Regions from separate parts of the Geodermatophilus maliterrae genome, predicted to be linked through region 1. Evidence: predicted binding sites of a transcription regulator. Region 1 holds the regulator's gene; each other region holds the start of a gene.
The links. The regulator LexA, encoded in region 1, represses DNA repair genes until DNA is damaged. The targets are predictions, from matches to a motif close to TCGAACANNTGTTCGA.
Positions count from the first base shown of each region.

Region 2: the regulator LexA is predicted to act here: its motif matches at 1,722-1,737, upstream of ABQ292_RS19595 (HNH endonuclease signature motif containing protein).
Region 3: the regulator LexA is predicted to act here: its motif matches at 2,814-2,829, upstream of recA (recombinase RecA).

Region 1 is NZ_JBFNXQ010000032.1:3,616-8,194, forward strand. Features, by position in the region: gene hflX (GTPase HflX) at 1-184, shown strand, start outside; gene ABQ292_RS11810 (phosphatase PAP2 family protein) at 299-1,054, shown strand; gene ABQ292_RS11815 (hypothetical protein) at 1,020-2,144, shown strand; gene lexA (transcriptional repressor LexA) at 2,190-2,984, opposite strand; gene ABQ292_RS11825 (LysM peptidoglycan-binding domain-containing protein) at 3,284-3,910, shown strand; gene ABQ292_RS11830 (hypothetical protein) at 4,101-4,579, shown strand, end outside.
Region 2 is NZ_JBFNXQ010000077.1:4,350-8,928, forward strand. Features, by position in the region: gene ABQ292_RS19590 (hypothetical protein) at 1-354, shown strand, start outside; gene ABQ292_RS19595 (HNH endonuclease signature motif containing protein) at 494-1,705, opposite strand; gene ABQ292_RS19600 (aldose epimerase family protein) at 2,051-2,962, shown strand; gene ABQ292_RS19605 (MOSC domain-containing protein) at 2,964-3,680, shown strand; gene ABQ292_RS19610 (RNA-binding S4 domain-containing protein) at 3,698-3,913, shown strand; gene ABQ292_RS19615 (RNB domain-containing ribonuclease) at 3,910-4,579, shown strand, end outside.
Region 3 is NZ_JBFNXQ010000165.1:1,302-5,880, forward strand. Features, by position in the region: gene ABQ292_RS25790 (amino acid ABC transporter permease) at 1-293, shown strand, start outside; gene ABQ292_RS25795 (hypothetical protein) at 400-825, shown strand; gene ABQ292_RS25800 (regulatory protein RecX) at 920-1,480, opposite strand; gene recA (recombinase RecA) at 1,636-2,679, opposite strand; gene ABQ292_RS25810 (DUF3046 domain-containing protein) at 2,890-3,084, opposite strand; gene ABQ292_RS25815 (hypothetical protein) at 3,094-3,732, opposite strand; gene ABQ292_RS25820 (MarR family winged helix-turn-helix transcriptional regulator) at 3,729-4,208, opposite strand; partial or broken gene ABQ292_RS25825 (MFS transporter) at 4,382-4,579, opposite strand, start outside.

The sequences.
Region 1 (4,579 bases):
GCCGCACCCGGACGTCGAGGTCGAGGTCCTCGTCCCCTACGACCGCGGTGACCTGGTGGCCCGTGTGCACCGGGACGGTGAGGTGCTCAGCGAGCAGCACGAGGTGACCGGGACGCGGATGTCCGCCCGGGTCGACGGCGGCCTGGCCGCCACCCTGGAGCGGTTCGCCGCACCCGTCGGCTGACCGACTCCCTCCGCACCCGCCGCCCGGGTGCCCGGCTCCCCGCCGGGCACCCGGGCGGCTCGCCGTCGGCCGCTCCGAGGTCACGGGCCGGTCACGGGCCGGTACCGTGACCGCGTGACCAGCGGCGTGGCGCGACGCCCGGCCGGCGCGCCGTCCGGCGACGGGCCGGGTGAGCACGCGACCGCGTCCGGGCGCGTCACGGCCGGCCGGCCGCAGTGGTGGCTGCTGCTGGGTGCCCTCGTCGTGGCCGTCGCCGTCACGGCCGACCTGCTCACCCGCGGCTACCTCGAGCGGGTGGACCTGCAGGTCTCCGAGGTGGTCAGCGGCTGGGACCTGCGGGACTCACCGGCCTACCGGCCGGTCTGGGTGGTCACCCAGATCGGGGGCCGCGGCACCATCCTGGCCGTGCTGGCCGTCCTGGTCGGCTGGCTGTGCGTGCGGCAGCGGACGCTGCTCCCGCTCGTGCGTGTCCTCGCCGCGTTGGTGCTGCTGACGGTCGTCGTCTACGCCGTCAAGTTCGGCACCGGGCGCACCGCGCCGGCCTACCCCGGGTCGTTCTTCCACCGAGACGGGGCCTCCTACCCCTCCGGGCACGTGGCCAACGCCGTGCTCATGTGGGGTGTGGCCCGGTGGCAGGCGGTCGAGTACCGGCTCCGGCCGTGGCTGCAGCGCACGCTGTGGTGGCTCAGCGTCGTGGGGCCGGTGGCCACCGGCGTGGCCATGGTGTCGCTGGACTTCCACTGGGTCACCGACGCGGTGGTCGGCGCGGCCGTGGGCCTGCTCCTGCTGGGCGTGGTTCACGCACTCGACGCATCCGTGCTGTCACGCTGGGCGAGTGCCCGAGCCGGCCGTCCACCCGCGCAGCCCTGACGCGGGCCGCCGGCCCGTCCCCGGCCGCCGGGGTCCCCGCCCGATCCGTGCGGCCGCGCTCGCCGGCCCGGTGCTCGCCCTGACGCTGGGAGCCGCGCCGCCCGCCGGCGCCGAGGAGCCGGCCACCCCGTCGACCCGCTGTCAGGTGGGCGACCCGCGGCTGGCGGAGCTCTCCGGCCTGGTCGACGTCGGCGACCGCATGCTGGCGATGGTCGACGGCGGCGATCAGGTGACCGTGTACGTGCTGGACGGCACCTGCCAGGTCGTCGACGTTGTCACCGCCCCGCTGGACCCCTACGACCCCGAGGACCTCGCCGTCGGCGCCGACGGCACCGTCTGGCTGGCCGACACCGGGGACAACAACGCCACCCGGGCGACCGTCGCGCTCCTCGCCCTGCGCCCCGACGGGACGACGGCGCTGTACCGGATGACCTACCCCGACGGCCCGCACGACGCCGAGGCGCTGCTGCTGGCCCCCGACGGCACGCCGTACGTGGTGACCAAGGAGGTGCTCGGTGCCAGCCACGTCTACCGGCCGGCGACGGCGCTGGTCGACGGCGGGACGGTCGGACTGGCCGACGTCGGCACGGTGACCTTCACGCTGACCGGTACGCCCGGGGGCCCGGTGGGGCGCGCGGGCCAGCTGCTGGTGACCGGCGGGGCGGTCGCCCGCGACGGCAGCCGGATCGCGCTGCGGACCTACACCGACGCCTACGTGTGGCCGCTGGCCGGCGCCGACGTCCCCGGCGCGCTGGCCGGCGAGCCGGTGCGCGTCGCGCTGCCGGGCGCGCCGCAGGGCGAGGCGGTCAGCTTCACCGCGGACGGCAGTGCCCTGCTCGTCGCCGGCGAGGGCGTCCCCGGCGACGTCACGCTGGTCCCCGTCCCCGCCGCCACGGCGCCGTCGTCGACGGCGCCTCCCGCCGACCCGTCCCTGCCGGGGTTGCTCTCCGACGGGAGCGGCGGTGTCCCGCCCGTCACCGCCGGGCTGGTCGCCGCTGCCGTGGCGACGGCGCTGGTCTGGATCGGTGGGCGGCTGCTCCGGCGGCGCCCCGCGGCCGGCGACGCGCCCGGGCCGCCCCGGAACGGCTGACGGCCGCCCCGCGAGCGCGGGACGGCCGTCGGGCCGGAGCAGCGGTCAGACGCGGCGCAGCACCGTCACGACGCGGCCGAGGACGGTCGCCTCGTCGCCCGGGATCGGCTCGTAGGCGGGGTTGTGCGGCAGCAGCCACACGTGCCCGTCGCGACGCTTGTAGGTCTTCACCGTGGCCTCGCCGTCGAGCATCGCGGCGACGATCTCGCCGTTCTCCGCGGTGGGCTGCTGGCGCACGACCACCCAGTCGCCGTCGCAGATGGCCGCGTCGACCATCGAGTCGCCGGCGACGCGCAGCATGAACAGCGTGCCCTCGCCGACCAGCTCGCGGGGGAGCGGGAAGACGTCCTCGACCGCCTGCTCGGCGAGCACCGGGCCACCGGCGGCGATCCGGCCGACCAGCGGCACGTAGGTGGGTGCGCCGGCGTCGGCCGTGGCAGCCGGAGCCGCGGGTGCGCCGGTCTCGGCGGGCGTCTCGCCGGGGAGCCGGACGTCGAGCGCCCGGGGGCGGTTGGGGTCGCGCCGCAGCCAGCCCTTCTTCTGCAGCACCGAGAGCTGGTGGGCGACCGACGACGCCGAGGACAGGCCGACGGCCTCGCCGATCTCGCGCACCGAGGGCGGGTAGCCACGGCGCTCGATCGAGTCGCGGATGACCTTGAGCACCCTGCGCTGCCGCTGGGTCAGGCCGTCGCCGGCCTCCGTGCGGTCGGGGAAGGTCCGCACCGCGCCGGCCTGGTCGGCCGCGTCCGGGGTCTCCGTCGCCGCGCCGGCCTTCGCGCCGCGCCGGGTCGCCGTCCCACCGGTGCGCGTGCGCTGGCCGGTCCCGCTCGTGCCCGCCACGTCTCCTCCTCGCCGACTGTGCCGCCACAGCCCTCGTGTCCTGCCCTCCGCCCGCGGTGCCCCGGTCCGGCTGCCGATCCCGTGCGGGACCCGCGGCGGGCCGTGACCCCCACGACGCCCGGGGGCGACGGCGGACGGGTGCTGAACGGACGGTAGCGCCTCGGCGCCGGTACTTCAAACGTGTGTTCGAAACCGCGTGACGTGTCGGGTCGCCCCTATCGGGAGCGTGCGGTAGGAATCGTACGGGCGTTCGATCGAACACCTGTTCGACCGGGTGGGCTCGACGAGGAGGAGTGGTCATGGGGAGCGTGCGGCAGGACGTGCTGCAGTTCGACGCGACGGTCCGGGTCCCGTGGCGGCCGTTGCTCGGATCGGGGGCCGGTGGGGGTGCGGCGGCTCCCGGTCGCTCGGCCTGGCCGGCGGTGCGGGCCGCCCTGCCGGGCTCCGGACCGCGGGTCACCGGGCACCTGCGGCCCGTCCCCGACCGGCCGGCCGTCCCCGGGGGGCGCACCGGCGGGGCCGGTCCGGCCGTCGAGGCGCCGCCCACCCGCCGCGACCCGGCCCGCCCGAGTGGGCGGCCGCTCCGCTCCAGGACCGCCACCGGCCCGGTCCGGGGCGGGTGCGCGCCGTCGCCGGCCCCTGCGCGGCTGACCCGTCGGGGGCGGCGCCTCCTCGCCGCGCTCACCCTGGGCGGGGCCGTCGCCCTGGGCTCGTGGATCTCGCCCCTGCTGCCCGGCGGCGACGGCGGGCTGCGGCTGGCGGGGGAGAGCAGCGTCGTGGTCGAGCCGGGCGACACGGTGTGGTCGATCGCAGGCGAGCTCGCCGGGGACGGGCAGGACGTGCGGGTCGTGGTCGACGCCATCGAGGAGCTCAACGACCTCGAGGACTCGGCGGTCGTGCCCGGCCAGGTCCTCCAGCTGCCGTGAGCGCCGCGCCGACCCCGGGTGTCGCGTCGACCGTGGGCGCCGCGTCGACCCTCGTGGAGGCACGCGGCGTGCGCGCGGTGCCCCGGCCCCGTCCCGGCAGACTTGGACGAGGCTGCCGCGTCCGGTTCGTCAACCCTCCGCGCGAGGTCGCTCACGGATGGGAGCCGGTCCGGCACCTACGGTCGAGGGCGTGTCAGCAGCCGTGAACAGCCGGGCCGCAGTCGCCTTCCGCTCGCCGCAGGACGTCGAGGTCTGCCTGGACGGCACGTGGGCGCCCGGCGCCATGCTGGGCTGGCGGCACGACGAGACCGGTGGTTGCCAGGCGCAGGTCCGGTGGCAGGACGGAGCCGAGGGGGAGTCCACCTGGGTCGACCTCGCGGCCGTGCGGCTGCCCGAGCGGCACCTCGCCCTCGCCTCCGCCGAGGCGCCGGCCGTCGTGGCGTCGGCCGTCGTGGCGGCGGCCGGCGCCGGCGGTGGCGGGCAGGGTCCGGCGTCCCGACCCGACGCGACCGTGGTCATGACCGCGGTGGCGTCGGCCCGCCGCGCGTTCCGCGCCGTCCGCCGGCACGGCGCCGACGGCACCGCCGAGCAGCCCGCCGTGGGGTCCGCCGGCGCCGGGCGGCACCGCGCGCCCGCGGACGCCGGCCGCCACCGCGCCCTCACCGCCGA
Region 2 (4,579 bases), on a different contig from region 1:
TTCGGCCTCGCCCCGGCCGGGTGGTCGGTGGGGGGATACGAGGAGAGCCGGAGCCTGGACCTCGTCAGTGACACCGACCCGGACCAGCTGTTGCGGCTGGGCCTGGTCGGGCGCGAGTACCCCGGGACGCTCGACGAGCTGCTCGAGGGGATGTCGCTCACCGCGCCACCGGAGCCGGTCACGGTCCAGGGGCAGCCGGCCCGGCTGGCTCTCGCGGGCGGCGACGGCGGCTCGCCCTATCGGTACCTCGTGGGGCAGCTCCCCGGCGGGCCGTTCTTCATCCTGCTGGCGCCGGAGACGCTGACCCGGGAGCAGGTTCTCCAGATCGCCGAGCAGGTGACCTCCACCGCCTGAGTCGGCCGAGCCCCCGAAACCCGGCCCTGGGTCGTCGTTCCGGCGGGCCCGCTCCCGGCCAGTGGGCGCGCACGTCCGCCCTCCCGCTGTTCCACGTGGAGCAGCGGGAGGGTCGGTCGGGTGCGGTGACGGTGAGGGATCAGGCTGCGGGTCGGAGTGCGGCGCCGATGCGGATCTCGGTGCCGTCGGGTCGCCAGGTGCGCCATCGTCCGTCGGGTCGTCGTTCGACGCGGAAGCCGTGGTGGACCTTGGTGTGGTGCCGCTCGCACAGCAGAGCCAGGTTATCGGGACTGGTCTCGCCGCCGTTGATCCACTCGAGCAGGTGGTGGGCGTCGCACCACCACGTCGGGGCGTCGCAGCCGGTGAACACACAGCCGCCGTCGCGGATGTCGAGTAGGCGGCGGACCGGCGCGGGCACCAGGCGCTTGGTGCGGCCGTGGTCGATCGGCTGTCCATCGGGGCCCATGACCACGCGGGTGACCGTGCTGTCGCAGGCCAGCCAGCGCGCCCGGGCGGCGGAGATGACCACTCCCGACCCCATCGTGGCTGCGCCGTGTCCGGGGGCGGGGTCGGCGAGGTCGTCCAGGTCGAGCATGACGGCCACGTGCGGCTTGACGGTGCGCAGCATCGGCAGGCCACCGGAGGCGAGGGCGTTGTCGGCCAGTTGCACGAGGGCGTCGCCGAGCTGCTGTGCGCGGGTTCGCGCGTCCCCGGCGCAGCGGCCGGCCTGCACGATCGCCTCGAGGGCGACCTCGAGCTTCTCCCCGCCGGCAGCGTCGAGATCGCCGCGGATGGTGCGGGACCCGTCGGCGTGCCGGACCAGCGTCAGGCGGCGGCCCTCGGTCGGGTCGGGCTCGGGACCGTCGGGATCGAGCCGGTCCAGGTAGCCGCACACCACTTCGGACAGCTTCTGGTACGGCTGGCGGGCCGCCACCACGGCCAGCGCGGCGTCGACCTCGGCCACGTCCACACCGACATCCGCGGCGCGGGCGAGGTTGCCCGGGTCGGCCACCGGCGCGATGACCGCGGCCTGCCCGGCGGTCAACGCGCCCGCGGCGAACGCCGCGGCCACCGCGGGCAGCTGCTCCAGTGCCCGCCCCGTGGCCACCAGCCGTGCCGCCTCGGCCGCCGAGAGGTGCCCGTGCCCGCGCAGCCACGACTGCATCGTCTTGAGCCCGTCGTGCTCGGCGGCGGAGGCCTGCTCGCCCTGGCGCAGGGTGCGGGCGACCTCGGCGGCCAGCCTGTTCTGCGCGGTCAGCAACAGGCGCAGCCGCTGGTTGAGCTGCGGGCCGAGCAGGGCGGGCAGGTCGTCGCCGGCAAGGGCGTCGAGCGCGGCGGCCAACTCGTCCACTGCACCTCCCACTGGTTCGATCAGGTGTTCGAAGTCTACCCGGACGCGGCAGCCTCTGCACGACATATCCCCAGCTCAGGAGCTTGTCCACCGCCGGCGGATCACTTGACCGGCGTCGCGCGCATGGGTGGCGAGAGGGATCCGGGCCGCCCGAGGATCGTGGCGGACAGGTCTGCCGGAGCCCGCCGACGCCCTCCCCGATCGGCACGGCGCTGTGGGCCGAGCAAGCCGACATCCGGCTGCGCGGCCGCGGGAGCTGCCCGCCGCCGTCGACCCGCTGGCAGATCCGGACTGACGGACGTGGCGCGGTGTGGTGGGCTGCCCCCCATGAGCAACGTCCCGCCCATGACGGCCTGGCCCGCGACCGAGCCGGTCGACGTCGAGCTGGTCAGCGGCGACGCCCGGCTCGCCGTCGACCTGCGCGGCGGCGGCCTGCGCGCGCTCTCCGTCGGCGCCTGGGACGTCCTCGACGGCTACCCGACCGGCACGGTGCCCACCGGGCGGCGCGGCGGCGTCCTGCTGCCCTGGCCCAACCGGCTGCGGGACGGGCAGTGGACGTGGGAGGGGCAGCAGCTGCAGCTCGACGTCGCCGCCCCGGGCAAGCCCGCGGCGCACGGGCTGGTCACCTGGCAGACGTGGGCGGTGCTCGCCCGCCACTCCGACGCGCTCACCGTGGGCACCGTGGTCGAGGCGCGGCCGGGCTACCCGTTCCGCCTGGCCGCCGCCGTCGACACGCTGCTGGCGTCCGACCGGCTCACCGTCACCGTCCGCGTGCGCAACGCCGGGGACCGGCCGGCGCCCCTCGGCGCCGGCATGCACCCCTACCTCTCGGTCGGCGCCACGGAGGACGGCGGCATCGGCGACGCCGAGGTCACCGTCCCGGCCCGCACCGCGCTGGAGCTCGACGGCGGCCTGCCCACCGGCACCCGCCGTCCCTTCGACGGCGCGGTCGGCCGGATCGGGGACCGCGCGCTCGACGACGCCGTCACCGACCTCGACCGGGACGGCGACGGCTGGGCGCGCGTCCGGCTGCGGGGGAGCGCCGGCGAGCTCGAGCTGGCCGTGGACCGGTCCTGGCCGTGGCTGCAGGTCTACAGCGGCGAGACGCTGCCCGAGGGTCAGCGCCGGCGCAGCCTCGCCGTCGAGCCCATGACCTGCCCGCCCAACGCGCTGGCCGACGGCGTCGACCTCGTCGTCCTCGACCCGGGGGAGACCTGGTCGGGCACCTGGACCCTGCGCTGGACCCCCGGAGGCTGACGTGCACGTGCAGGAGCTGTGGCGCTACCCGGTCAAGTCGCTGCAGGGCGAGCGGCTCGACACCGCCGACGTCGGGCCCGAGGGCCTGAGCGGCGACCGGCAGTGGGCGCTGTTCGACCGGTCCACCGGCTACGGCCTGACCGCCCGCCGGGTGCCCGACCTGCTCTTCGCGGCGGCCCGGCTGCGCACCGACGGCGGCGTGGAGGTCGTGCTGCCCGACGGCACGGTCACCGCCGACGACGACGTCCTCTCCGCCTGGCTCGGCCGGCAGGTGACCCTGCGCCGGGCCGAGACCGAGCAGGGTCCGCGGCAGTACGAGAACCCGGCCGTGGTGGCGGCGGACGGCGAGTACGAGTGGGACGCCTTCGAGGGGGCCAGCGGCGCCTTCCACGACAGCTCCCGCATCCGCGTGTCCCTGGTCTCCACCGGCACGCTGGGCACCTGGGACCGGCGGCGGTTCCGGTCCAACGTGCTGCTGGCCGGCGACGGCGAGGACGAGCTGGTCGGCGGGACGGTCCGGCTCGGGACGGCGGTGCTCGACGTGGGCACGCCGGTGAGCCGCTGCGTCATGGTGACCCGACCGCAGCCCGGCGGCATCGGCCGCGACACGTCCATCCTCAAGACCGTCCACCGCGAGCGCGGCGGCGTCCTCGCCGTCGGGGCCCTGGTGCCCGTCCCCGGCCGCGTGGCGGTCGGCGACGAGCTCCTCCCGGCCTGAGCGGAGAGACTGGGGTCGTGCGCACCGTCGAGCTCCGTCCCGGTGAGGAGACCATCCGCCTCGGCCAGCTGCTCAAGCTGGTCGACGCCGTCCCCACCGGCGCCCAGGTGAAGGACGTGCTGGTCACCGGCGCGGTCCGGGTCAACGGCGAGGCCGAGGACCGCCGCGGCCGGCAGGTCCGCCGGGGCGACGTCGTCTCGATCGAGGGCGTCGAGGACGTGCGCGTCGCGTGAGTTCCACGTGGAACCCGAGCGCAGCGCAGGGCCCCGGGTACGGCGACACCGAGGACGACGGCGTCCCGCTGCCGCTGGCGGTGCCGCGCTGGCCGGAGGACGCGCCGCCCGGCCCCGACTTCGCCGCCGTCCGCGCGGAGTTCGACGTCCCCGAGGACTTCCCGCCCGACGTGCTGGCCGAGGCCGAGCGGGCCGCCGCGGCCCCGGACCTGCCGGAGTTCGACGCCACCGAGCTGCCGCTGGTGACCGTCGACCCGGCGGGCAGCCAGGACCTCGACCAGGCCGTGCACCTGCAGCGCTGGCACGGCGGCTACCTCGTCTCCTACGCGATCGCCGACGTCGGCGCGGTGGTCCGGCCCGGCAGCGCGCTCGACGCCGAGGCCCGGCGCCGCGGCCAGACGCTCTACAGCCCCGACCGGCGTGTCCCCCTGCACCCGACGGTGCTCAGCGAGGGCGCGGCCAGCCTGCTGCCGGACCAGGTGCGCGCCGCCGCGCTGTGGACCATCCGGCTCGACGCCGACGGCGAGGTCCGCGCGGTCGACCTGCGCCGCGCCCGCGTCCGCAGCCGGGCGCAGCTCGCCTACGCCGACGTCCAGGCGCGGGCCGACGCCGGCACGCTGCCCGACCCGATCGCCCTGCTGCCCCAGCTCGGGACGCTGCTCGAAC
Region 3 (4,579 bases), on a different contig from region 1:
CGCAGCTCGTCGTCCTGCTCAAGGACTCGTCGCTGGGCTTCATCGTCGGCTACGTCGAGCTCCTGCGGACCGCGCGCAGCCTGGTCGAGTTCTTCAACTTCCAGTTCGGTAGCCAGTACACCTTCCAGCTCTACGTGGCCGCCGGCCTCATCTACATCGTCCTCAACGTGCTGCTGTCACAGCTGGCGCGCACCATCGAGAAGCGCACCCGCAGCAGCAGCAAGACGGCGGCGGCCAAGGAGATCGAGCTCCCGGCCGACGTGCAGATGGGCGGGGGCGGCGGCCCCGTCTGACCGAGAGGCGGACACGGAACGGTCACGCGGAGTCCCGCGCACACCGTGGCACACCGCCGTCGCGCGGGTGGTCAGGCCCGAGGGCCAGCCTGCCGAGAGAGGGGGCGTGGACACCGCTCTCTGCCCCGTCGTGCCGCCGCTGCCCGCCGTGGTGCGCCTGCCCGTGGGGCAGGTCGACGCCGCTCAGGAGTTCGTGAACCGGCTGCGTGCGGCTGCCGCGCAGTTCGCCCTCGCCGCAGGGGCTGAGTCCGCCGTCATCCGCGAGGTGGTCCCCCCGGCGCGGCACCGTCGCGCGCGCTGCCGCATCGTCCTGCGGACCCGCGACGGGGACGAGCTCGACCTGACGTTCCTCGGCCCGGTGAGCCGCCCGGCCACCCGCCCCGAGCGCAGCTTCGAGGCGCTGGTCCAGCAGTGGCTGCGTGCCGCTCACGACTCGGCGCCCGGCGGCCGGGGTGCCTGCCTGGTCGCCGACGACGAGTCTCCGGACGGGCGCGCGGTCGACCTCACCGCGTGGAGCGCCGCCGCCGGCTGACCTCCCGGGACGCCACACCCGGACACACGACGGGCCCCGTCGCCGGCCGCTGCTGCGGTCGCCGACGGGGCCCGTCGCCGTTCGTGTCAGCCCGTCAGGGCAGGTCGTCCTCCCAGCCGTCCCCGCCGTGGTCGGTGCCGAAGCCGGTCTCGTCGAGGACCTCGCGGACGACGGCCCCGGCCAGGCCGCCGCCGTAGCCCTTGCGGGCGAGCATGCCGACGAGCCGGCGGGTGGCGGTGACCCGGTCGACGCGGCGCAGGCTCGGCAGCCGTCGCTCGACGAGCCGCCGGGCGGAGACGCGCTCGTCCTCGTCGTCGACGAGGGCGAGGGCCTGCTCGGCGTCCTCACCATCGACGCCCTTGGCCCGCAACTCGGCCTTGAGCGCGCGGCGGGCCAGGCCGCGGCCGGCCTGCCGGGAGCTCACCCAGGCGCGGGCGAAGGCGGCGTCGTCGATGAGGCCGACCTCGCCGAAGCGGTCGAGGACGGCACCGGCGGCCTCCTCGGGGACGCCGCGGCGTTCGAGCAGGTCGGCCAGCTGCTGACGGGTCTTCGCCGAGCCGGTCAGCGCCCGCAGGCAGATGGCGCGGGCCACGGACTCCGGGTCGCCAGGGTCGTCGGCGGGGTCCCCGGGAGGTGCGTCGTCCGTGGCGGGCACGGCGGCCGGACCGTCCGGGTCAGGGGACGGTCCGGGCCGCCGTCGGCGGGCGGCGCGGTCGCGTGGCGCGCGACCCCGCCGACCTCCGGGCCGGTCGGACTGCTCGGGGTCAGCCCACCCGGGAGCCGAGCCGGACCAGCCGGTCACCGGATCGCTCAGAAGTCGACCGGAGCAGCGGCCGGCTCAGCGACCGGGGCGTCGACCTGCGGTCCGATGCCCAGCTTCTCCTTGACCTTCTTCTCGATCTCGTCGGCGAGGTCGGGGTTGTCGCGCAGGAAGGTGCGGACGTTCTCCTTGCCCTGGCCGAGCTGGTCGCCCTCGTACGTGTACCAGGCGCCGGACTTGCGGATGAAGCCCTGCTCGACGCCGGCGTCGATGAGGCCGCCCTCGCGGCTGAAGCCCTGACCCCACAGCAGGTCGAGCTCGGCCTGCTTGAAGGGGGCCGCGACCTTGTTCTTGACCACCTTGACGCGGACCCGGCTGCCGACGGCGTCGGTGCCCTGCTTCAGGGTCTCAATCCGGCGGACGTCGAGGCGCACCGACGAGTAGAACTTCAGCGCGCGACCACCGGTGGTGACCTCGGGCGAGCCGTAGACGATGCCCACCTTCTCGCGCAGCTGGTTGATGAAGATCGCGGTGGTGCCGGAGTTGTTCAGCGCACCGGTGATCTTGCGCAGCGCCTGGCTCATCAGGCGGGCCTGCAGACCGACGTGGCTGTCACCCATCTCGCCCTCGATCTCGGCGCGGGGCACCAGGGCCGCCACGGAGTCGATGACGATGACGTCGAGAGCGCCGGAGCGGATCAGCATGTCAGCGATCTCGAGCGCCTGCTCACCGGTGTCGGGCTGGCTGACCAGCAGCGCGTCGGTGTCGACGCCGATGGCGCGGGCGTAGTCGGGGTCGAGGGCGTGCTCGGCGTCGATGAAGGCCGCGATGCCGCCGGCGGCCTGGGCGTTGGCCACCGCGTGCAGGGCGACCGTGGTCTTGCCGGAGGCCTCCGGGCCGTAGACCTCGACGACACGGCCGCGGGGCAGGCCGCCGATGCCGAGTGCGATGTCGAGCGCGATCGAGCCGGTCGGGATGACCTTCATGGCCTGGGCCGGGGTGTCGCCCAGCCGCATGACCGAGCCCTTGCCGAACTGCTTGTCGATCTGGGCCAGGGCCATGTCGAGGGCCTTGTCGCGGTCGAGCGTTGCCATGGTGCTCACCTTCGGGAGAGTCGCGGTGCGGAGTCGTGTGGGTGTCGGGGACGACGCTAGGTCGGGGGTCTGACACTTTCCGGTGACGAGCCGGACCTGTGGAGGAGCGACCTCCCTGTGGACGCCACTGTAGGGCGAACACACGTTCGAGTCGAGCGACACGCAGGCACGCGGGACGGCCGCCCGGGAGCGGCGCCGGAGAGGGCCGGGTCAGCGGTCCTTCGGCGGGACGTCGTACTCCTCGCAGATCGCCAGCCACACCCGGCGCACCGGCAGGCCGGCCTCGATGGCGTCCGCGGCGGTGCGGCCACCGAGCGCGGCGAACACGTGGTCGCGCGTCACGCTCTGCGCCCGCATCGACCCGAACTGGGCGTCGAGCCGTGACCAGAACTCCTGCAGGCGCACGCCCCGACGCTAGCGCGCGTCCCCCTCGGGGGTGGCGGCCGCCGCGGCGATCCCCGCCCGCAGCCGCCGGACGAGGGCGGCCGGGTCGTCGGCGGCCAGGCGCAACTCGCCCACCGGCTGCCCGCCGGCGCGCGCCAGCGGGAGCACCAGCGGCGTCCGCAGCTCGACGTCGACCTGCGTGGACCCGGCGACGGCCACCGACACCGCCCGCCGCTCCCCCTCCTCGGCGACGACGACCGTCCGCGAGCCCTCGACGCTGCGCCGGCGGACGCGGGCCGCGGCGACGTCCTCCCACGCCACCCGGACGTCGACCGACGCCCCCGAGCGCAACCGCAGCCCCTCGGCGTCGACGGTGTGCGGGTGCACGCGCATCGCCGCGAGCAGGCCGATCATCCACAGCAGCCCGTAGGCACCGACGACGAGCAGGGCGACGCGCAGCGACGGCCACGGCAGGAGCCAGTCGACGAGCGGGATCTCGACCGCCGACAGGACGATGAAGGTCCACAGCACCGGGGTCACCGCCGACGCGTACGGGAACGGCTCCGCGCCGGGCGGGACGTCGGGCCGGCGACGGACCCAGCGTGCCAGGCTGCGCCACGTCCCCAGCTCGGAGGCCACCGCACGCCGGACCAGCTCGCCGGCGGTCACGACGGGCTCCCGGACGTCGCGCCGCCCGGGACGAGCGCCCGCAGCCGCTCGAGGACCTCGTCCAGGGCGTCGACGAGGCCGTCGAGCCGCTCCCCGGACAGGCCGCCGAACAGCTGCCCGGCCAGCTCGGCCTGCCCCCTCGCCAGCTCCACGAGCACCTCCTCGCCCCGCGCCGTCGGGGTGACCAGGGTGGCGCGGCGGTCGCCCGGGTGCGGCTCGCGGGTGACCAGGCCGGCGTCGACGAGGCCGTCGACCAGGCCGGTGACGTTGCGGGCGCTGGTGCCGAGGGCGTCGGCCAGGACGCGCTGGGTGCTCGGCCCGGTGGCGCGCAGCTGCCACAGCAGCGTGGTGCGGGCGACGGTCAGGCCCGAGGCGGCCAGGGACGCCGTCATGTCGCGGCCGAGGAGGACGGTCACCTCCACCACCCGGTCGAGCGCGGCCACCCGGCGGTCGTCGGCGGACGTGGGGCCGGACATCATGAGCCTCCTGCACGGTGAAGTCGCTTCACCATACTTGGTGATCTAGTCTGGAGGCGTGTTCCCCACCACCGGCTCGGCGACCTGGGACACCGTCCTGGAGATCGGCATCGCGCTGTGCATGCTGGTGACGCTCGTCCTCCTGTGGCGCGGCATGCGGGGCCGCTGAGCGGTCAGCCCGCCGCGCCCGCCCGCAGCCACACCACGACCAGCGGCAGCACCAGCGCCGCCGAGACGGCGGCCACCAGACCGAAGCCGCCGAGGGCGAGCAGCGGCCCGCCGACGGCGCCCGCGACGGCGGCGCCCAGGCCCATGAGCAGGTCGGTACCGCCCTGCGCCGTCGGCCGGACCTCGGCCGGCACCGACTCGGT